Regions from separate parts of the Cupriavidus sp. OV096 genome, predicted to be linked through region 1. Evidence: predicted binding sites of a transcription regulator. Region 1 holds the regulator's gene; each other region holds the start of a gene.
What was found. Region 1 encodes LexA, which represses DNA repair genes until DNA is damaged. Its sites were predicted from a motif close to ACTGTATNNNNATACAGT; they were not measured.

Region 1 (5,317 bases):
CGCACACCGATCACCGACCGCTTGTAGATCTCGCCATAGTCGAGGCCAAACATCGTCGTTTCCGCGATGGAGGAGGCCGTCTTGAACAGATATTCCTTCTTTGGGATGCCCGCCATCAGATTGGCGGTGTAAAAATCATTCTCGTGCTTGGGCGTGCGGTCGGCGTAGAAATTTGCCGAGTAGACAATGTCGTCGCCGAGCGTGTCGTCACGGACGCCCAGGGCGATATGGCCAGCCGATCCGCCCTTCGATGTCCCAAAGCTGATCAGTAGCTCCAGGTCGTAGGGCTCTTCGCGAAGTAGGTCGGTAATCTGATCGATATTGGCGGGCTCGGGGCCACCCTTGCTACCGAACTCAGCAGCAACCCCCGGCCCCGAAATCAGTGCGGCGATGACCAGGAGCCATGCCGCCAGGCTTGTCCTCATTGCGTCCCTTATATCGTCAGCCAGTGTCCGTCGATCCTTCACCCAAAGAATAATCGTTGATCGGCCCATGTGCCGGAAAACCGTCGGGGGCGTGGATGCACTGGGCTTTGTTCCCGGATCATGTGCGACAGCCCACATAGTGACAAGTTTTCGAGAATGATTTTCGCTACGCTTCACGGCGGGCCAAATGGTCTAATCCATATCATCTAGGCAAATCACCTATACGAAGCGCGAGGTCATGCCGTGGCGGAGCGAATTCGATTCAACCCTGATGTAGCACTGGCGGCATTTTCCAGTGTGATTCCGATGCCGACCTTGGCTGCCATTAACGCGGCTATCGATCGATCCTTCGGCGAACAGCCCGAGCGTGCCGAGCCATTCGCAATGGCTGAGTTACTACGTCGCAATGAAGCCTTCCGCAAGCTCGAGGAGACGGCGTGCGCCGAGACTCGGGCCATGGCCACCACGCTCCTGAAGAAGTCGCTGCGTTGGGAAGCGTTCCACGTGATTCGTTGTGCCAGCACGTCTACGCGCAACGAGAGCCATTGCCGCCACTACGATTCGCATCTGCTGACGCTGCTGATTCCGCTGAAGCTCGCCCCCGATGGCGTTTGCAACGGTGATCTGCTGGTTTATCACCCGCCACGGCTGGCGGTATCCACTGTGGCCAATGTTTTTTGCAAGCTTCGTCATGGCATTCAGCGCAATCTGCCGTTTCCCATCAGAAAATGGATGACGCTACGGGATCTGCGCCGTGGCCGCTGCAACCGCGTGCCGGTGGAGCCGGGCAGCGTCTATGTCTTCAACGGCTTTGTGCTCCAGCATGCCAACCTTGATGTGGAAGTTGGCGAGCGCCGGTCGTTGCTGATTCACTACTACGACCCTGGCTACTCGGCGGGTCTGAGCGGGACCGTGCGGGGCGTGCGTATGCTGTGGGACCGTCTGCGCAAGAACATGACTGGCATGTATCCTGGTACCTGATCCAGCCGGGGAGGGCGAAAAAAAACCGGCACTCGGCGGGGTCGACAAGTTCCGGTTTCGCGCATCGGCGCCAATGCGCCAGTACTACGGATGCGCGCCATCGAGTGTAAAGCACCTCTCACGACGAATTAAACGTTCTCTTAATTTCACGTGGTGGGCTCGCAACTGCACTATTTACAATGATTTGGGCGACGCGGATCCGCCGCTAGCGGTTCATGCGTCCAGTTTGTCGGGCATATCCGCAAGTTCCAGCATCCGGCAGATTGCAGCCATGCTGCCGACCATCGTACGACGCTGGGCGCCCTGGTAGACGCGCACGCCCTTGGTTTGGCGGAACGGCACGGGCTTGACCGGGCGGCGGGAAGCGGTGTGGTTGACTGGCAGCATGGCGGCACCTCGAAGTTTGCGACAGCAGGAGTCCACGCCCGTCGTCCGGAGAGAACGGGGCGGCGTTGGCACTGCAAAACTGGGGACCAGGACAGGCGGCCGCCCGTCCGGTCTCGGAAGTCAGAAGCCCGAGGAGCGGATTAGCCCGACGGCGATGCCTTCCAGCGAAAATTCCTCGCGGCCGGCCTGCACCACGATATTCTCGAAATCCGGGTTTTCGGCGATCAGTTCGATCATGTCGCCGCGCCGCTTCAGGCGTTTGACGGTCACATCGTCGCCGATCCGCGCGACGACGATCTTGCCGTTGGCGGCTTCGCTGGCTTTCCTGACGGCGAGCAGGTCGCCGTCGAGGATGCCGGCATCGCGCATGCTCAGGCCCCGCACGCGCAGCAGGTAATCAGGTCGATCATCAAATACCGAGGCGTCTACCTGGTACTGTCGGTCGATGTGCTCTGCGGCAAGGATCGGGCTGCCTGCGGCCACGCGGCCCACGAGCGGCAGCGTCAGCTGCATCACGCCGGCCATCGGCAGCGAGAACTGGTCCGTCATCTCCGAATCGCTACGTGCCACCTTGAGGCGGATGCCGCGCGACGCGCCTGGCGTCAGCTCGATCACGCCCTTGCGGGCCAGCGCTCGCAGGTGTTCCTCGGCAGAGTTGGGCGAGGAGAAACCGAATTCGGACGCGATCTCGGCACGGGTCGGCGGAATGCCGGTGTGCCGGATCGTGTTGCGGATCAGGTCGAAGATCTGCTGTTGCCGGGGTGTCAGGGTCGCCATGGGTCGCCGGTCTCTCGTGGTGCCGAAGCACTGTATGTTTAAACAGTATGCTGTGATTTTATACAGTATCGAGTGAAGTGCAAGCACAATTTGCAGTGGCAATGTGGGGCATGCGCGACACCAGGCGGACTCCAGTGCGCCCGGCGACACGGGTTTGCGAGAGCGGCGGCCCTCGGCGTGCCACAGTTACAATCGCCTGCACCACCCGCTCACTCGCTCGATTTTCTCGCTATATGTCTACGTCATTGCCCCGCATCGTCGTGCTCGCCACCGGCGGCACCATCGCAGGCTCGTCCGCCAGCCCCGCCAGCAGTGCGCAGTACCGCGCGGCCACCGTGCCGGTCTCGTCGCTGATCCAGGCCGTGCCTGCGCTGGGCGAGGTGGCCCGTGTGGAGACGGAGCAGGTGGCCCAGATCGACAGCAAGGACATGGCCTTCAGCCTGTGGGCGACGCTTGCCGCGCGGGTGGCGCATTGGGTCGCGCAGCCCGATGTGGTGGGCGTGGTGATTACCCACGGCACGGACACGCTTGAAGAAACGGCGATGTTCCTGCACCTGACGCAGCGGAGCGCGGTGCCGGTGGTGCTGACCGCGGCAATGCGCCCGTCCACGTCGCTCTCGGCCGATGGTCCGCTGAATTTGCTCGACGCAGTGCGCGTGGCGGCAAGCCCGGATGCGCGCGGGCAGGGCGTGCTCGTGGTCCTGAACCAGGAAATTCATGCGGCCCGCGATGTCGCCAAGGCCCATACCTCGGCGGTCAATGCGTTCACGTCGCCGGCGGGCGGGCCAATTGGTTTCGTGCAGGATGCCTACGTGCGCTTTGGACGCGCGTTCGCCCCCGGCGACGCGCCAGCGCTGCCCGTGCCTACGGCGTGGCCACTTGTCGAAATCGTGGCGAGCTATGCCCAGCCGGGCAGGGTGGCCGTGGATGCGATGGTCTCGGCCGGCGTAAAGGGGTTCGTGGTGGCGGCCACCGGCAATGGCTCGGTTCATGAGACGCTGGGCGACGCGCTCGCCGATGCAGCTGCGCGAGGCGTGGCCGTGGTGCGAAGCTCCCGCACGGGCGCCGGCCATGTGGCGGGGCCGGCACGCCCGCGCCTGGCCTCGGGCGAATTCGCCTCCGCCGGCAATCTCAATCCGTACAAGGCGCGCGTGCTGCTGCTGGTGGCGCTGGCGGCGGATGCGTCGCTTGGCACCGATCCGGCTCGCCTGCAGGCTGTTTTCCGACAATACTGAGAGATTCCCAGCGTCCTGCCGGGATGCCGGCTTGCGTGCTGGCTCGGAACCGGGCTATACTCGCGGGCTATTCAACCTTGCTACACCGGACATGGCGCCCGGGTGGCTACATCCAAAAGGAGCGTCAATGCGTCATTACGAAATCGTATTTATCGTCCATCCGGACCAAAGCGAACAAGTGCCGGCGATGATCGAGCGTTACAAGCAGCTCGTCACGTCGCAAAACGGCCAGGTTCACCGCGTGGAAGACTGGGGCCGCCGTCAGATGGCCTACATGATCCAGAAGCTGGCCAAGGCTCACTACGTTTGCCTGAACATCGAATGCGGCAAGGAAACCCTGGCCGAACTCGAGCACGCCTTCAAGTTCAATGACGCCGTGCTGCGTCACCTGATCGTGCAGACCAAGAAGGCCGAGACCGCTCCTTCGCCGATGATGAAGGAAGTGCAGCGCGAAGAAGCCCGCAAGGCCGCGCAAACGACCACGGAAGGCCAGGCTGCCTGAATGCAGTCTGCGGTGCCGGTCGTGGCAGGCGAAATCCGCCACGGCAGGCCAGGTAGCGAGAGCGGGGGAGCACAGCGGTGAACCAGTTAAGGCTGACCGCCACCCTCGCGGAGCGCGATGCGCTGCGCTACACCCCGGCCGGTGTGCCCGTCGTCAACTGCATCCTGCAGCATGCCGGCGAGGTCATGGAGGCGGAAACGCCCCGGCAGGTGGAATTCGCCATCGCGGCGATGGGGATCGGTCCCGTCGGCCAGCGTCTGGAGCGGTTACCGCTCGGCACGCTGCTCGACTGCGAAGGATTCCTCACCCGCAGGCACCGCAACAGCAAGGCACTCGTCTTTCACATCACTGGATGTAAAGCATTCGTAAAGGATTGAATCATGGCATTCGTCAAACGTGACAACAAGAACAAGAAGCGCTTCCAGCAACAGAACCCGCTGTTCAAGCGCAAGCGCTTCTGCCGCTTCACCGTGGCTGGCGTGGAACAGATCGACTACAAGGATCTGGACACCCTGAAGGACTTCATCGGCGATAACGGCAAGATCACGCCGGCTCGTCTGACCGGTACCAAGGCTCACTATCAGCGTCAGCTGGATACGGCCATCAAGCGCGCCCGCTTCCTGGCGCTGATGCCGTACACCGACCTGCACAAGAACTGATAGTCCCAGGACCGCAAGGAGAAATACACGATGCAAGTCATTCTGCTGGAAAAAGTCATCAACCTGGGCAACCTGGGCGACATCGTTCGCGTGAAGGACGGTTACGCTCGTAACTTCCTGATCCCGTCGAAGAAGGCACGTCGCGCCACGCAAACCGCGATCGCCGAGTTCGAAGTGAAGCGCGCCGAGCTGGAAAAGGCCGCTGCCGCTAAGCTGGCCGCCGCTCAAGGCGAAGGCGAGAAGCTGAACGGCCTGACCGTCCAGATCACCCAGAAGTCGGGTGTGGACGGCCGACTGTTCGGTTCGGTGACCAACGCCGACATCGCCGAAGCCCTGGAAACCCAAGGCTTC
Region 2 (5,317 bases), on a different contig from region 1:
GGCGGCCGAACACCAGCGCGCCGAACGGGCGCACCAGGAAGCCCGCCGCGAAGGCCAGCAGCGCGAAGATGAACGCCGAGGTCGGGTCCAGGCCCGCGAAGAACTGCTTGGCGATGACCGCCGCCAGCGAACCGTACAGGTAGAAGTCATACCACTCGAATACCGTGCCGAGCGAAGAGGCCAGGATGACCTTCCTCTCTTCGCGCGTCATCGGCGTGTTTTGTGCACCGCCCCCCGGCACTGCCACGTTTTGCGCGTTTGCCATTATTGTCTCCTCCGTCTCATCGAAAGGTTCCCCGTTGTCAGCGGCCACGCGTGTGCGGACCGCTGCATCGAAGTTGAAGAGGATTGTGGGAGGTGAAACTTACTGCGTTCTGACAGAAATGACGGGAATGGCGCCTAAATCGTCGGGGTATACGCTAGCGGGCGGAACTTCCCCCGAGGCGCCCGGGTTGCTGCGCTGCGGTTGGGCGCGGCACCGGGCGGGCCACGCGGTACGGCGGGGCGGGAATCTTGCTATGCAGCATCGGCCCCGGCAGGGGCTTGCGGGGGAGGTGGGGCGACGTGCGGGACGGCTTCGGCCCCGGCCGGCGGGGCAGGGTGGCCGTCAGGTTCGAACTCGTGGTCGGCGCGGTTCATGCGCCAGGCGTAGAGCGCGGCCATCGCCACGTAGACGATCAGCGCCCCCTGGGCGCCCACCCAGAACGAGAAGGGCCAGCCGAAGAAGTCGAAGCGCAGCTCTCGCGCGTACCAGCTCACCACGAACGACACCACGAACCACACTACCAGCAGCGCGCCGATCCAGCGCCGGTTGTGGCGCCACGCGCGGCGCTCCTGCGGCGACATGCGGTCGCGCGGGGGCTTTCTCATGCCGGCTCCCCGGTGCCGGTGCCGCTCTGGGCGCGGCGCAGCGTCACGCGCAGCCGCGTGCCGGCCAGCCGGGGCGACGGCTGGTAAACGTGATCGTCGATGGCCACCTCGCCGCCATGCTGCTGCACGATCTCGCGCACGATGGCGAGGCCCAGCCCGCTGCCCTCGGTATTGGTGCCGAGCACGCGGTAGAAGCGCTCCATCACCCGTTCGCGCTCGGACGGGGCGATACCCGGCCCGGTGTCCTCCACATCGAGATAGGCGAACGGCTCGAACGGGTCGGCGGCCACGCGCACGGTGGCATGGCCGCCGGACGGCGTGTAGCGGATCGCGTTGTCCAGCAGGTTGTTGAGCATCTCGGTCAGCATCAGGCGGTTGCCGGTGATGGTCACCGGGTGGTCGTCGGCTTCCAGCCCCAGGTCGATGCGGCGCGCCCACGCCTGCGGCAGCCAGTCCTTGACCACCTCACGCGCCAGCGCGGTGAGGTCCAGCGGCGCCATGCCGCCCGCGCCGGCCAGGTTCTCCATGCGCGCCAGCGAAAGCAGCTGCGTCACCAGGTGCGCGGTGCGTTCGGAACTGCCGGCGATCTGCGCCAGCGAGCGGCGCAATTCCTCGGGCGACTGCTCGCGCTGCGCCAGCTCGGCCTGCATGCGCAGCCCGGCCAGCGGCGTCTTCATCTGATGCGCGGCATCGGCGATAAAGCGCTTCTGCGTCTGCACGGACTGGTCCAGTCGCGCCAGCAGGTCATTGAACGATGCCACCAGCGGCGTGATCTCCTGCGGCGCGGCGGTCTCGTCGATGGGGCTCGTATCGCCGGGGTTGCGCGCCCGGATGCGCTGCTGGATCGCGGTCAGCGGCGCCAGCCCGCGCGTGAGGCCGAACCAGACCAGCACCACGGCCAGCGGCAGGATCACGAACTGCGGCAGGATCACGCCCTTGATGATTTCGTTGGCCAGCCGCGCGCGCTTGTCGAGCGTCTCGGCCACCTGCACCAGCACCGGCTGGGAGCCGGCGCTTTTCAGGTCGACATAGGTATAGGCCACGCGTACGTCGTTGCCGGCCACGCGGTCGTCGCGCAGGGACACCAGCCCGGCATGGCCCTGGTCCTCCTCGGACGGCAGCGGCAGATCGTGGTCGCCGGCCACGTACTCGCCGCGCTTGCCCACCACCTGGTAATAGATATTGTCGGTTTCGTCGGCCCGCAGGATCTCGCGCGCGGAGAGCGGCAGCTGCAGCGTCACGCGGCCGTTCACCTCGCGCACCTGCTGGGACAGCACGATGGCGCTGGCCTCCAGCGCGCGGTCGAACGGACCGTTGGCGATGGATTTGGCGACGAGGTAGGTGACCGCAATGCTCATCGGCCAGAGCAGCAGCAGCGGGGCGAGCATCCAGTCGAGGATCTCGCCGAACAGCGAGCGCGGGGAGGGATGGGCGGACGATTCTTCCAGGTGCGGCAGGGCGTCGGCCAGCGCGGCGTCCTCCGCCGCGGCGTCGGCCAGGGTCGGCAGGGGCGGCGGCGAGTTGGGCAGGGGGGGCAGGGCCGGCGGGCGGCCCCAGCGCAGTCTCAGCAGGCGCATGCCGCCCCCGGATCAGCCATGCGCCGCCATCACCGGCTGGAACTTCTCCAGGCAGTAACCCAGGCCGCGCACCGTGGCGATGCGGATGCCACCCACTTCGATCTTCTTGCGCAGCCGGTGCACATAGACCTCGATGGCGTTGTTGCTGACTTCCTCGCCCCACTCGCAGAGGTGGTCCACCAGTTGTTCCTTGGAAACCAGCCGCCCGCTGCGCGTGAGCAGGATCTCCAGCAGGCCGATCTCGCGTGCGGACAGGTCCAGCATCTGCTCGTTCAGATAGGCGATGCGGCCGACCTGGTCGAAGGCCAGCGGCCCGTGGCGCATCAGCGTGGCGCCGCCGCCCGCGCCGCGCCGGACCAGCGCGCGCACGCGCGCCTCCAGCTCGGACAGCGCGAAGGGCTTGGCCATGTAGTCGTCGGCGCCCAGGTCCAGGCCCTTGACCCGCTCGTCCACGCCATCGGCGGCGGTCAGGATCAGCACCGGCAGCATCGCGCCGCGCGTGCGCAGGCGCTTGAGCACCTCCAGGCCGGGCATGCGGGGCAGGCCGAGGTCCAGGATCAGCAGGTCGAAATGCTGGGTCGACAGGGCCGAATCGGCTTCCACGCCGTTGGCGACGTGGTCGACGGCGTAGCCGGAATGCCGCAGCGAGCGCGTGAGCCCGTCTGCCAGCACGTCGTCATCTTCCGCAATCAGAATGCGCATGGTTGTCTCCACCCTGTTGCCAGCATCGCACGCCACGCGGTTGCGGAACCGGTGGGGCTTGCCAAGCATACTGTTTTTTTATACAGTACCCGACATTCCGCAGGCTGCCTTGTGGGCAGCCGGGTCGGGTCGCACGCCAGATCACTTTTCAGGCCGATTTCCGTCGGAAATCGCTTAAAAATCAGGCGTCGCGCCGCATGCGGCCTATTTATACACCATTGACTGAAGGACGACCATGGACGACAAGAAGGCCGGCGCCGGCGTGAGCGCTGAGAAGCAGAAGGCGCTTGCCGCCGCGCTCTCCCAGATCGAGAAGCAGTTCGGCAAGGGCTCGATCATGCGTCTGGGCGATGGCGAGATCGAAAAGGACATCGAAGTGGTGTCGACCGGCTCGCTGGGGCTCGATATCGCGCTGGGCGTCGGCGGCTTGCCGCGCGGCCGCGTGGTGGAGATCTATGGTCCGGAATCGTCGGGCAAGACCACGCTGACGCTGCAGGTGGTGGCCGAGATGCAGAAGCTGGGCGGCACCTGCGCCTTTATCGACGCGGAACACGCGCTGGACGTGAACTACGCCGGCAAGCTGGGCGTGAACGTGGGTGAACTGCTGATCTCCCAGCCGGACACCGGCGAGCAGGCCCTGGAAATTACCGACGCCCTGGTGCGCTCGGGCTCGATCGACCTGATCGTGATCGACTCGGTGGCCGCATTGGTGCCGAAGGCCGAAATCGAGGGCGAAATGGGCGATTCGCTGCCCGGCCTGCAGGCCCGCCTGATGAGCCAGGCGCTGCGCAAGCTGACCGGTACGATCAAGCGCACCAACTGCCTGGTGATCTTCATCAACCAGATTCGTATGAAGATCGGTGTGATGTTTGGTTCACCTGAAACGACCACCGGCGGCAATGCGCTGAAGTTCTACGCCTCGGTGCGCCTGGACATCCGCCGCATCGGCTCGATCAAGAAGGGCGACGACGTCATCGGCAACGAGACCAAGGTCAAGGTGGTGAAGAACAAGGTGTCGCCGCCGTTCCGCGAGGCATTCTTCGACATCCTCTACGGCCAGGGCATTTCCCGTCAGGGCGAGATCATTGACCTCGGCGTGGATGCCAAGATCGTCGAGAAGTCGGGCGCGTGGTACAGCTACAACGGCGAAAAGATCGGCCAGGGCAAGGACAACGCGCGCGAATACCTGCGCGAGAACCCTGACATCGCCGCTGAGATCGAGAACAAGGTCCGTGCGGCGCTGGGCGTGGTGGCGATGAACGCCGCTGTCGTCAGCGCGCCGGCCGAAATCGAAGGCTGAGGCGGAGCTTTCTCCGCCCCTCGGAAGCCGTCGCAGATCGTGCGGCGGCTTTTTTTATTGGTACTGCACTGTCGATGACCCCCTGATGGCTGGCTCCCGCCCCCCGCTCTCGCTGAAGGCCCGCGCCGTTGGCTACCTGTCGCGCCGCGAGCACAGCCGCGCCGAACTGCGGCGCAAGCTGGCGCCGCACGCCGAGACGCCCGAGGAGGTGGATACCCTGCTCGACGCGCTCGAGCGCGAGAACTGGCTCTCCAACGACCGCTTCGTCGATAGCCTGGTCCATCGCCGCGCCAGCCGCTATGGCGCCGCCCGGGTGATGCAGGAGGCCAAGACCCATCAGCTCGGCAATGAACAACTGCATGACCTCCAGGACCGCCTGCGGGAAACCGAGGTCGAGCGGGCCCGGGAAGTCTGGCGCAAGCGCTTCGGCACCGCCCCGGATTCTCCGGAGGCCAAGGCCAAGCAGATCCGCTTCATGGTCGCGCGCGGCTTCTCGCGCGCCGTGGTCGGCAAGATCATCCGCCGCGCGGAAGATGACGAGTGAGATGGCAACAACGTGTCGATTACGCCACGTAGACCACTGTATACCTGCGTGCGCAACAGGGATTTTGTGATCCGGCGCCTAATGTTGCGGCGCCGCACCACCGACCGTGCCGCCGGATACGATGGCCGCCCGCCAGCCCTTGTCGCGCCGTGGTTCGGCGTTGTCACCGGCGCAACAATTCGCCCCCGACATTCCGTATCGCAGGATGTTCCCGGTCAAAGCGGCGCGGCATGTTAAACTCTCCCGGTTTTCCGGCCTTGGCGGCCGTGCGGCTGTCGGCCGTCCCGCCCCGGCCGTGACGTTTGCCCCCGGTCACACCTCAAC
Region 3 (5,317 bases), on a different contig from region 1:
TCGACTTGATCACCGCCGTTTGTGCCATCAGCGGCACTGGCGCGTGCCGGCTGGACGGGCTGAGCCGGCTGCGCGGGGAATTCACCCAGCCGCTGCGGGAAGAGGACCAATGGCGGTGGCGGAGGCGGCGGGGCTGCGGCCGACTCGGGCGGACCGACGAAGTCGGGGTCCACGGGGTTCTCCGCCGCGACGGTTGCCATGGTTTCGGATGGTGCCGCATTCGCCGCTTTCGCCGTAATTGCCACAGCCGCATCGGCAGCAGGCTTGCTCGTACCCGGGACGACGGTCGGCTGGATCAGGTCGTACAGCGGGTCCGTCGCCGGCGCGGCAGCCGCCACCGGCGCAGCGGTAGGTACGCTCGCTGGGGCCGAAGTCGACGCCATGGCCGTCGGTGGCACAGTGCTGGCCGAAATTTGTGGCGGTGTCGCCACCTGACTGCCCGTTTGCGCGCAGGCGACCATGCCCCAAGCAGCCATGACGGCAAACGTGAGACGGCGGGAACGCAGGCGAGCGAATCGGGGTACTGGCAGCAGCATGGGAAACAGTGACGGCGCGCGGCGCGCCGGATGGGGGCTCCGTTTTTTAACAGGCGAACTTTTTGACCGCAAGACGGGTTACAAAATCCATCAAACCGTGCGGCATCTCACATTGCGAAAAGATCACCTCGCGCCACCTTGCCAGTCTCCCCGTAAACCGTTGCAGAAGTGCGAATCCCTAGCGAAAACCCGCAGTCGGGAGTGTGGTCGTGCGCAAAACGCCACCGCTATAATCGACCGGCTGTTTTGGACTTGTCCTATGGGTGGGGCAGCCAGCGCACATATATCTATAAGAGGAGATGTCATGGAACGTCGTTCCTTCCTGTTGAAAGCATCGGCTGTGGCCGCTACCGGGGCCCTGGCCGCGTGCGGCAAGGAAGACAAACCCGCCGCGCCCGCGGCGTCGGCGAGCGCACCGGGCGCGCCGGCCGTGATCGGCAGCAACCCGGCGGTGGAATGGCGCCTGGCATCGAGCTTCCCGAAGTCGCTGGACACCATCTACGGCGCCGCCGAGCTACTGTCCCAGCGCGTGAAGGAGCTGACCGACGGCAAGTTCAACATCAAGGTGTTCGCCGCCGGTGAAGTGGTGCCGGGCCTGCAGGTGCTGGACGCCGTGCAGAACCAGACCGTGCAGATCGGCCACACGGCCGGCTACTACTACTTCGGCAAGAATCCGACGCTGTGCTTCGACACCACCGTCCCGTTCGGCCTGACCGCGCGCCAGCAGACCGCGTGGATGATGCAGGGCAACGGCATGAAGCTGATGCGCGAGTTCTTCAAGGAATATAACGTCGTCAACTTCATGGGCGGCAACACCAATGCCCAGATGGGCGGCTGGTTCCGCAAGGAAATCAAGACCGTGGCGGACCTGCAGGGCCTGAAGTACCGCATCGCCGGGTTTGCCGGCGTGGTGCTGCAGCGCCTGGGCGTGGTGCCGCAGCAGATTGCCGGTGGCGATATCTACCCGGCGCTGGAAAAGGGCACCATCGATGCGGCCGAGTGGGTCGGCCCGTATGACGACGAGAAGCTCGGCTTCTACAAGGTGGCGCCGTACTACTACTACCCGGGCTGGTGGGAAGGGAGCGCCCAGCTGTCGTTCTACGCCTCCGCACCGGAGTTCGAGAAGCTGCCGGCGCAGTACAAGCGCGCGCTGGAAACGGCCACCATCGAGGCCCACACCAACATGATGGCCAAGTACGACGCCGTGAACCCGCAGGCGCTGGCCCGTCTGCTGGAGAATGGCGTGAAGCTGCGCCCGTTCTCGAAGGAGATCATGGAGGCATGCTTCAAGGCCACGCAGGACGCGTACGCCGAGGAAACCGCCAAGAACCCGTCGTTCAAGAAGATCTATGACGACTGGCGCGTGTTCCGCAACAACGAGGCCGCCTGGTTCAACGTGGCCGAGCAGGGCTTCGCGCAGTTCAGCTTCGCGCGCAAGCTGTAAGACATCGATGTGATTTGGATGTGATGTTGTCGCCTCTCCCGCCAGGGGGAGGCGAGTTCCAACGCCGATGACGGCGTACCGGTAGAATCCGCGCACCTACCGGATACTCCCATGCAACTCGGCATCTTCTACGCGCTGCTCGCGTACGTCATCTGGGGCCTGCTGCCCCTCTATATCAAATCCCTCCACGGCGTGGCGCCGCTCGAGATCCTGCTGCACCGGATGGTGTGGTCGCTGGTCTTTTTGGGCGCGATCCTGCTCTGGCGGCGGCATTTCGGCTGGCTGCGCGAGGTGGCGGGAAATCCTCGCCTGATCCTCGGCTTCGCGGCGAGCGCCGCCCTGCTCTGCGCCAACTGGTTCCTCTATATCTGGGCGGTGTCGGCCGACCGGGTGGTCGATGCGAGCCTGGGCTACTTCATCAATCCGCTGTTCAGCGTGCTGCTGGGTGTGCTGTTCCTGCACGAGCGGCTGCGGCCGGGGCAGTGGCTGTCCATCGCCGTCGCGGCGGGGGGCGTGCTCTGGCTGACCATCAGCGCCGGGCAACTGCCGTGGATCGCGCTCGCGCTGGCGGCGTCGTTCGGCGGCTACGGGCTGCTGCGCAAGACCGGGGCGCTGGGCGCGCTGGAGGGGCTGTCGCTGGAGACGCTGCTGCTGTTTCCGATTGCGGCCACCGCGCTGGGCGTGCTCGTCTTCACCGGCCAGGACACCTTCCGGAGCGCAGCACCGGGTACGCAGATCTTGCTGCTGCTGGCCGGCCCGGTCACGGCGGTGCCGCTGCTGTTCTTCGCCGCCGGCGCGCGCCGGATTCCGCTTTCGCTGCTCGGCCTGCTCCAGTACACCGGCCCGACGCTCCAGCTGCTGCTCGGCATCTGGCTGTGGCACGAGCCGTTCCCGGCCCAGAAGCAACTCGGCTATGCACTGATCTGGGTGTCGCTGCTGATCTACGCGATGGAAGGGGTGTGGGTTTCCCGCCGCAATTCCGTTAAGTCTATCAGCGCGACAAATGAAGCATAAGTTTGGATCGATTAATCGATTCATCCCGGGAATGATGGATTAACACCGGCTCGGCATGCGAGGGCCGACGCACTATACTGTACGTTTATACAGTACCGACGACGCGCACGCCCCCTTCGCCATGTCCACCCCCGTCCGGCGTATCGCCCACCTCGACATGGACGCCTTCTATGCGTCCGTCGAACTGCTCCGTTATCCCGACCTGCGCGGCCAGGCCGTTGTCATCGGCGGCGGCCGCAATGCCATCCCGGAGACGCTGCCCGATGGCTCGCGCCGCTATGCCCGCCTGCGCGACTACGTCGGACGTGGCGTCGTCACCACTTCCACTTACGAAGCCCGCGCGCTGGGCGTGTTCTCGGCGATGGGCATGATGAAGGCGGCCAAGCTGGCGCCGGACGCCATCCTGCTGCCGACCGATTTCGACGCCTATCGCCGCTACTCGGGCCTGTTCAAGGCCGCCGTGCGCACCTTCACCGAGCAGGTGGAAGACCGGGGCATCGACGAGATCTATATCGATCTGACCGAGGTGCCCGGCGAGCCGGCCGAGGTAGCCGCGCGCATCAAGGCGGCCGTGAGCGAGGCCACTGGCCTGACCTGCTCGATCTGCGTGGCGCCCAACAAGCTGCTGGCGAAGATCGGGTCCGAACTCGACAAGCCGGATGGCCTGACCCTGCTCACCCCCGCCGACATCCCCCGCCGTATCTGGCCGCTCGCGGCGCGCAAGGTCAACGGCATCGGGCCGAAGGCGGCCGAGAAGCTGGCCGGCATCGGCATCGACACCGTGGGCGACCTGGCCGAGGCCGACCAGGGCGTGCTCCAGACCCATTTCGGCCGCAACTACGCGAGCTGGCTGATCGAGGTGGCGCATGGGCGTGATGACCGCCCGGTGGTGGTCAGTTCCGAGCCCAAGTCGATGAGCCGCGAAACCACCTTTGAGCGCGACCTGCACCCGCGCGTGGACCGCCCGCTCCTATCGGAATCGTTCACCAAGCTCTGCATGCGCGTGGGCGAGGACCTGCGCCGCAAGGGCTACGTGGGCCGCACGGTGGGCATCAAGCTGCGCTTTGACGATTTCCGCACGGTCACGCGCGACCTGACCATGCCGGCCCATACCGCCGATGGCGCGGCGATCCGGCGCAGCGCCACGGAATGCCTGAAGCGGATACCGCTCGAGCGGCGCATCCGGCTGCTCGGCGTGCGCGTGAGCGCCCTGATCCCGGCGGACGAACAGGGCGACGACCCGGCGCCCGTGCAGGAGGAGTTCCGCTTCGAGGATGAGCGGCCGGATGCCTGACGCGGCACCGGAATGACCCCTCCGACGCATCTATCTATCTCCCGCTAGAATCGGCGGCTTCGAGCACCAAGGCCGTCCCCATGACCACCACCGCCACAGAGCGCGCCGCTGAGCCCGCCACCTGGATCACGCCGCTGCTGGCCACGGCCTGCGGCATGATCGTCGCCAATCTCTATTACGCCCAGCCGCTGGTCGGCCCGATCGCCCGGTCGCTGCAACTCTCGCCCGAGATTGCCGGGCTGATCGTCACGCTGATCCAGATGGGCTACTGCGCGGGGCTGGTGCTGCTGGTGCCGCTCGGGGATCTGGTCGAGAACCGCAAGCTGGTCCTGACGCTGATTGGCGGCTGTGCCGTGGCGCTCATGGCGGCGGCCCTGGCCACTCACGCCAGCGTGTTCCTGATCGCGGGCTGCGCCATCGGCCTATGCTCGGTGGCGGTGCAGGTGCTGGTGCCGTTCGCGGCGCACCTCGCCCCGGACCATATCCGGGGCCGCGTGGTCGGCAACGTCACCAGCGGGCTGCTGATGGGGATCATGCTGGCGCGGCCGGTGTCGAGCCTGATGGCCGGCCTGACGGGCGGCTGGCACACCATCTTCGCGGTCTCGGCCGTAGCCATGGTGCTGCTGGCGCTGGTGCTGGCGCGCAAGCTGCCGCGCCGCCAGCCCGCGCGGGGCCTGACCTACGGCCAGATGCTGGCGTCGATGGCGCACCTGCTCCGTACCCAGCCCGTGCTGCGCCGGCGCGCGCTGTACCAGGCCAGCATGTTCGGCGTGTTCAGCCTGTTCTGGACCACCATCCCGCTCTATCTGGCCGGGCCTGCGTTCCACATGTCGCAGACCGGCATCGCCGTGTTCGCGCTGGTCGGCGTGGCCGGCGCCATCGCCGCGCCGATGGCCGGCCGCTACGCGGACCGGGGCCACAGCCGCCAGATGACCGCCATCGCGCTGGCCATCGGCGCCGGGTCGTTCCTGTTGAGCCGGGTGGGCGTGGAGGGGTCGATGACCTCGCTCCTGGCGCTGACCGTGGCGG
Region 4 (5,317 bases), on a different contig from region 1:
CATCTCGCTGGAGGAGTCGATCAAGCTCGAGAAGATGGCCAACAAGCTGGTGCTGGAGGTGCCGGGCGTGAAGTCCGTGGTGTCCGGCGTGGGTCGGGGCGAGAGCCCGGCGGACCCGCAGGGCCAGAACGAGTCCACCCCCATCGCCAGCCTGAAGCCGCGCGACGAGTGGCCGGACGGCTGGACCCAGGACGACATCGCCAACGCCATTCGCGAGAAGCTCAAGGCCATTCCAGGCGTGCAGGTCGTGATGGCGCAGCCGATCTCGGACCGCGTGGACGAGATGGTCAGCGGCGTGCGTTCCGACGTGGCGGTGAAGATCTTCGGCGACGACCTCGACAAGCTGCGCGAGCTGGCCGGCGAGATCGCGCGCGTGGCGGGCGGCATCCAGGGCTCGCAGGACGTGCGGATCGAGCGGATCTCGGGCCAGCAATACCTGTCGATCGAGATCGACCGGCAGGCGATTGCGCGCTACGGGCTGAACGTGTCGGACATCCACGACATCATCGAGATTGCCATCGGCGGCAAGCGCGCCACGGACATCTTCGAGGGCGAGCGCCGCTTCGCGGCGGCGGTGCGCCTGCCCGAGGACTTCCGTGACAACGTGCAGGCCATTCGCCAGCTATTGGTGCCGGCGCCGGGCGGCGTGCAGGTGCCGCTGGAGTCCGTGGCCAAGATCGAGGTCAGCGACGGCCCGGCGCAGATCAGCCGCGAAATGGCCAAGCGCCGCGTGGTGGTGATGATCAACGTGAAGGACCGCGACCTGGGCGGCTTCGTGGCCGAACTCCAGAGCGCGGCCGAGAGCAAGGTCAAGCTGCCCGAGGGCTACTACTTCGAGTGGGGCGGCCAGTTCCAGAACATGGAGCGCGCCATGGGCCACCTGAAGATCATCGTGCCGATCACCATCGCCGCGATTTTCTTCCTGCTGTTCCTGCTGTTCAACTCGCTGCGCTTTGCCACGCTGATCATCACGGTGCTGCCGTTCGCGTCAATCGGCGGGATCATCGGGCTGTTCGTGACGGGCGAGTACCTGTCCGTGCCGGCGTCCGTGGGCTTTATCGCGCTGTGGGGCATGGCGGTGCTGAACGGGGTGGTGCTGGTGTCGTACATCCGCACGCTGCGCGAGTCGGGCATGTCGCTGCGCAACGCGGTGGTGCGCGGCGCTACGCAGCGTTTCCGCCCGGTGATGATGACCGCGACGATCGCCATGCTGGGCCTGGTGCCGTTCCTGTTCTCGACCGGACCGGGCTCCGAGGTGCAGCGTCCGCTGGCCGTGGTGGTGATTGGCGGCCTGATCACCTCCACGCTGCTGACGCTGGTGATGGTGCCGGTGCTGTACCGCTGGTTCGACGACAGCAAGCCGGAGCCGCGCGACATGTCGGTGTAGGCGCGGTATGACGTTGGCCCTGACGTTGACCCCTGACGTCGCAGTACAATGACGGCCGGCCGGCACGCCACGCGTGTCGGCCGTTTTTCGTTTTTCGGAGGGATTCCATGACGTTGCCGGTTTCACGGCAGGGGCGCCGCATGCTGGTGGCGCTGGCTGCTGCCACGCTCTCGACCTTCGCCTTCGCTACCGAGGCGCCCGTCAATATCGAACTGGGCCAGCGCGGCGGACGCCCCGAGGCACCCGAGGCACCCGTGGCCTGCATGGAGGCCGTCAAGGCCAGGCTGCCGAACCCCGACCGCTTCCGCTGGGTGCGCGGCACCACGCGGCGCGTGGCGGAGGACTTCTACAGCGTGGTCGGCAACGTCGAGTTCGTGAACCAGGCCGGCGAGACGCGCAAGGGCGACGCCCAGTGTGATGTCATGCGCGCGCCCGGCAACCAGTTCATCGTGCCGAAGGTACGGCTGCCCCAGTAAATACAAGGGTTTGCGAGCCGCCAAGATGACAATGCTGTCATCTTGGCGGCTTTTTCATTGGCGCGTCTTTACACGTACGGGACCATCTCCTAAGCTCTTGTGTACGCTGTACACAAATAGGCAGCGACATCATCGACTGAATCAAACCGATCAACAGGAGACCGTTGCAATGCAGACCGAAACGACCAACGAACACCGCTGGCTGCAGAAGCTGGTGGGCAAATGGATGGCCGAAGGCGAGGCGGTGATGGGGCCGGACACCCCGCCGCAGAAGTGGAAGATTCCCGAACAGGTGGGCGCCGTGGGCGACCTCTGGGTGCAGGGCCGCTCCGAGGGCGAGATGCCCGGCTGCGGGCAGGCCGTCACGGTGATGACGCTGGGCTATGACCCCACGCGCAAGCATTTCGTGGGCACCTTCATCGGGTCGATGATGACCCATATGTGGATCTACGAGGGTGACCTCGAGGCCGATGGCCGCACGCTGACGCTGCGCGCCGATGGCCCGACCTTCACGCCGGAAGGCAAGCTGGTGCCGGGCAAGACCTCGAAATTCCGCGACGTGATCGCCTTCCAGGACGATGACAACCGCACGCTGACCTCATTCATGCAGGGCGATGACGGCGAATGGATGCAGATCATGCAGGCGCGGTATCGGCGGGAGAAGTAGGGCGCGGGGAGGGGCGTCGAAGCCGGACGCCTCAGACCCGGTCCAGTTCGTCGCTGTTCCACCAGGCGTCCAGCAGGGGCTGGAAGCGGTTGTCGGGCGCGGGCGGTATGCGCGTGCTCTTGCGCGCGGGCGGCAGTTCGCGCCCCGTCAGCTGGTAGTAGACGGCAGCCGGCAGGGTGCCCGGGCCGTAGGGCACATGGTCGATCACGCTCATCTGCCGCGCGGCCTTCAGCGCCCGGGTGGTCTCCTCCGGGGACAAGCCGCTGGCGTCAGCCAGCGCGTCGCGGCGCAGCGGACCCTCGCGCTGCAAACCGGCGATCAGAAGATGCACACATTGACGTGTATTCCGTTTCATAGGGGCGCATTTTTCCGCACCTGCCCCGCGCTGCACAATCCGGATTGACATTTGTTTGCAATCCGCCACGTCGTTTCGTGGCAGTTGCCCCACTGTAGTGGGAGATGTGGGGCCTTTTGGGCCACTTTTGGTCCAACGAGGCGGCGCGCGTTCCACTTCGGCCATGCCCCTCTTGCGCCAGCGTCGATACTGTATAAACATACAGTAATCGTCAATCTTCCGATTGCGCACGCCCGCCGCGTGTGCCGAATTCATCACCATGACTGCGCCCCCGCACATCCTGCCTGCCGAGGAGGATGGTGCGTCTCCACTGCCTTCGCCTCCCGATCCCGTGCCCGATCACCGGGCCTCGGTGGCCGAACTCGAGCATCGCTACCCCGGGCTGTGGCGCGCCGGGCAACTGGGCCATGCCGGCCGGCTGCCCGTGTGCCCGAGCGGCTATGACGCGCTGGCGCAGGAGTTGCCCGGCGGGGGCTGGCCCGCTGGCGCGGTCACCGAACTGCTGCTCGCCCACGATGGCGTGGGCGAACTGCGGTTGCTGATGCCGGCGTTGCGCACGCTGGCCGCGGCGGGGCGGCGCCTGGCGTTCGTCAATCCGCCTTATCTGCCGAATGCCGCTGGGCTGGCGGGGCTGGCCGGCCTGCCTGCGCGACAGCTCTACTGGGTGCGGCCGCCGGCGGCCACCCCGCCGGCCTCGCGCCGCACGGACATGCTCTGGGCGGCCGAGCAGATGCTGCGCAGCCAGGCGTTCGGCGCCGTGCTGGTGTGGCTCGGCGCCGCGCGGCCCGAGGCGCTGCGCCGGCTTCAGGTGCTGGCCCAGGCCGGCGATACCGTGGTCTGGGTGCTGCGGCCCCTGCGCGTGCTCCAGGAGTCGTCGCCGGCCGTGCTGCGGCTGGCGCTGTCGCCGTTGCCCGGCAACATGCTGTCGATTGCCTTCCACAAGCGCCGTGGCCCCGTGCGGGACGCGCCGCTGCAACTGTCGCTGGGCGGCATGGCGCACGTGCCCGCACGCGTCGCCACGCCCGTCACTCCCACCGCTCCTGTCACTCCCACCGCGCCTTCCGTGGTGCCCCCTCATCATGCTGCCGACGTTCTGGATCGCGGTGCATCTGCCGCGCCTGCCGCTGGACGCGCTGCAACCGAGCTGGCCTGAGGCCGCCGGTGCGCCGTCCGTCCCCGCCTCCGGCACGCTGCAACAGGCGCTGCCCGTGGCGGTGATGGCGCACGAGCGCGTGGTGCTGGCCAACGGCCCGGCCGTGGCCCTCGGCGTGGCGTTCGGCATGCGGCGCGGCGGCGTGCAGGCGCTGTCGGCGGAGGTCGTGCAACTGGAGCGCAGCCTCCCGGCCGAAGAGGCGTTGATGACCGACGTGGCGCTGACGCTGCTCCACTTCACGCCGGCCGTGACGATCGACCCGGATGCCGAATCAGCCACCGTGATGCTCGACGTCACCGCCAGCCTGCGCCTGTTCGGCGGGCACCGCGCGCTGTGCCGTGCCATCCGCGCGCGGGTGCGGCAGCTCGGCACGTTCGCGCAACTGGGCTGCGGCACCACGGCGCAGGGCGCGGCCTGGCTCGCCCGGCAGCCGCTGCGCCGGACGCGGCGCGGGATCGTGCGGCCCGCGCGCCGCGCCATCCAGCCTGCCCGCATGACGCGCCTGCTCGATGCCCTGCCCGTGGCGTGCCTGCAGACGCTGGCCGATCCGGGCTGGCTCGAGGGCGTGGGCTGCCGCACGCTGGGGCAGGTGAGGCAGTTGCCGCGCGCGGGGCTGTCGCGCCGCATCGGCACGGCACTGCTGGCGCGGCTCGATCAGGCTTACGATCAGGCGCCGGCCGGCTTTGCATGGTTCGAGGCGCCGCCCGCCTTCGCGCAGCGGATGGAGCTGCCGGGGCGCATCGAAGCGGCCGACGGGGTGCTGGCCGGCGCGCAGCGGCTGCTGCTGGCGCTGTCCGGCTGGCTGGCGGCGCAGCAGGCCGGCGTTACGCGCTGCGTGCTGGTGCTGGAGCACGAGCGCTACCGGCTGGGCGAGGACATGGACAGCACGCTGGTGCCGCTGGGCCTGGCGCAGCCCAGCCGGGACCCGGTGCATCTTTCCAGGCTGCTGCGCGAGAAGCTCGACAAGGTGCGCTTCCACGCGCCCGTGGGCGGCCTGGCGCTGCGCGTGGAGGCGATGGAGACCTGCTTGCCGCAGAGCGATTCGTTGTTCCCGGAGCCCGGCGCGGCGCCGGCCGAACTGGGCCGGCTGATCGATACGCTGATGGCCCGCCTCGGCCGCGACAACGTGCTGCAGCCTCGCCCGCTGGCCGACCATCGCCCCGAATGCGCCAACCAGTGGGGCCCTGTGGACGAGCCGCCGCCCCGCGCGCCCGCCACCGGCACGCTGCCGCCCGAACGGCCGCTGTGGCTGCTGGAGGCGCCCCGGCCGCTGCGCGTG

Region 2: a site for LexA is predicted at 3,219-3,236, ahead of recA (recombinase RecA). Genes of this name have one in related genera too.
Region 3: a site for LexA is predicted at 3,071-3,088, ahead of dinB (DNA polymerase IV). Genes of this name have one in related genera too.
Region 4: a site for LexA is predicted at 3,074-3,091, ahead of imuA (translesion DNA synthesis-associated protein ImuA). Genes of this name have one in related genera too.

The regions. Positions count from the first base shown of each region.
Region 1 is NZ_FOWM01000001.1:98,117-103,433, reverse strand. It holds gene BM115_RS00430 (hypothetical protein) at 1-425, opposite strand, end outside; gene BM115_RS00425 (hypothetical protein) at 669-1,406, shown strand; gene BM115_RS27220 (hypothetical protein) at 1,620-1,793, opposite strand; gene lexA (transcriptional repressor LexA) at 1,914-2,570, opposite strand; gene BM115_RS00415 (asparaginase) at 2,762-3,805, shown strand; gene rpsF (30S ribosomal protein S6) at 3,933-4,307, shown strand; gene priB (primosomal replication protein N) at 4,385-4,684, shown strand; gene rpsR (30S ribosomal protein S18) at 4,688-4,966, shown strand; gene rplI (50S ribosomal protein L9) at 4,997-5,317, shown strand, end outside.
Region 2 is NZ_FOWM01000002.1:649,269-654,585, forward strand. It holds gene BM115_RS07030 (MFS transporter) at 1-265, opposite strand, end outside; gene BM115_RS07035 (DUF4212 domain-containing protein) at 517-870, opposite strand; gene BM115_RS07040 (sensor histidine kinase) at 867-2,447, opposite strand; gene BM115_RS07045 (response regulator) at 2,460-3,149, opposite strand; gene recA (recombinase RecA) at 3,385-4,449, shown strand; gene recX (recombination regulator RecX) at 4,535-4,993, shown strand.
Region 3 is NZ_FOWM01000002.1:28,876-34,192, forward strand. It holds gene BM115_RS04145 (carbohydrate porin) at 1-536, opposite strand, end outside; gene BM115_RS04150 (TRAP transporter substrate-binding protein) at 841-1,980, shown strand; gene rarD (EamA family transporter RarD) at 2,092-2,994, shown strand; gene dinB (DNA polymerase IV) at 3,116-4,288, shown strand; gene BM115_RS04165 (MFS transporter) at 4,369-5,317, shown strand, end outside.
Region 4 is NZ_FOWM01000005.1:206,859-212,175, forward strand. It holds gene BM115_RS13890 (efflux RND transporter permease subunit) at 1-1,387, shown strand, start outside; gene BM115_RS13895 (DUF2880 domain-containing protein) at 1,495-1,863, shown strand; gene BM115_RS13900 (DUF1579 domain-containing protein) at 2,033-2,530, shown strand; gene BM115_RS13905 (hypothetical protein) at 2,562-2,861, opposite strand; gene imuA (translesion DNA synthesis-associated protein ImuA) at 3,145-4,038, shown strand; gene BM115_RS13915 (Y-family DNA polymerase) at 3,965-5,317, shown strand, end outside.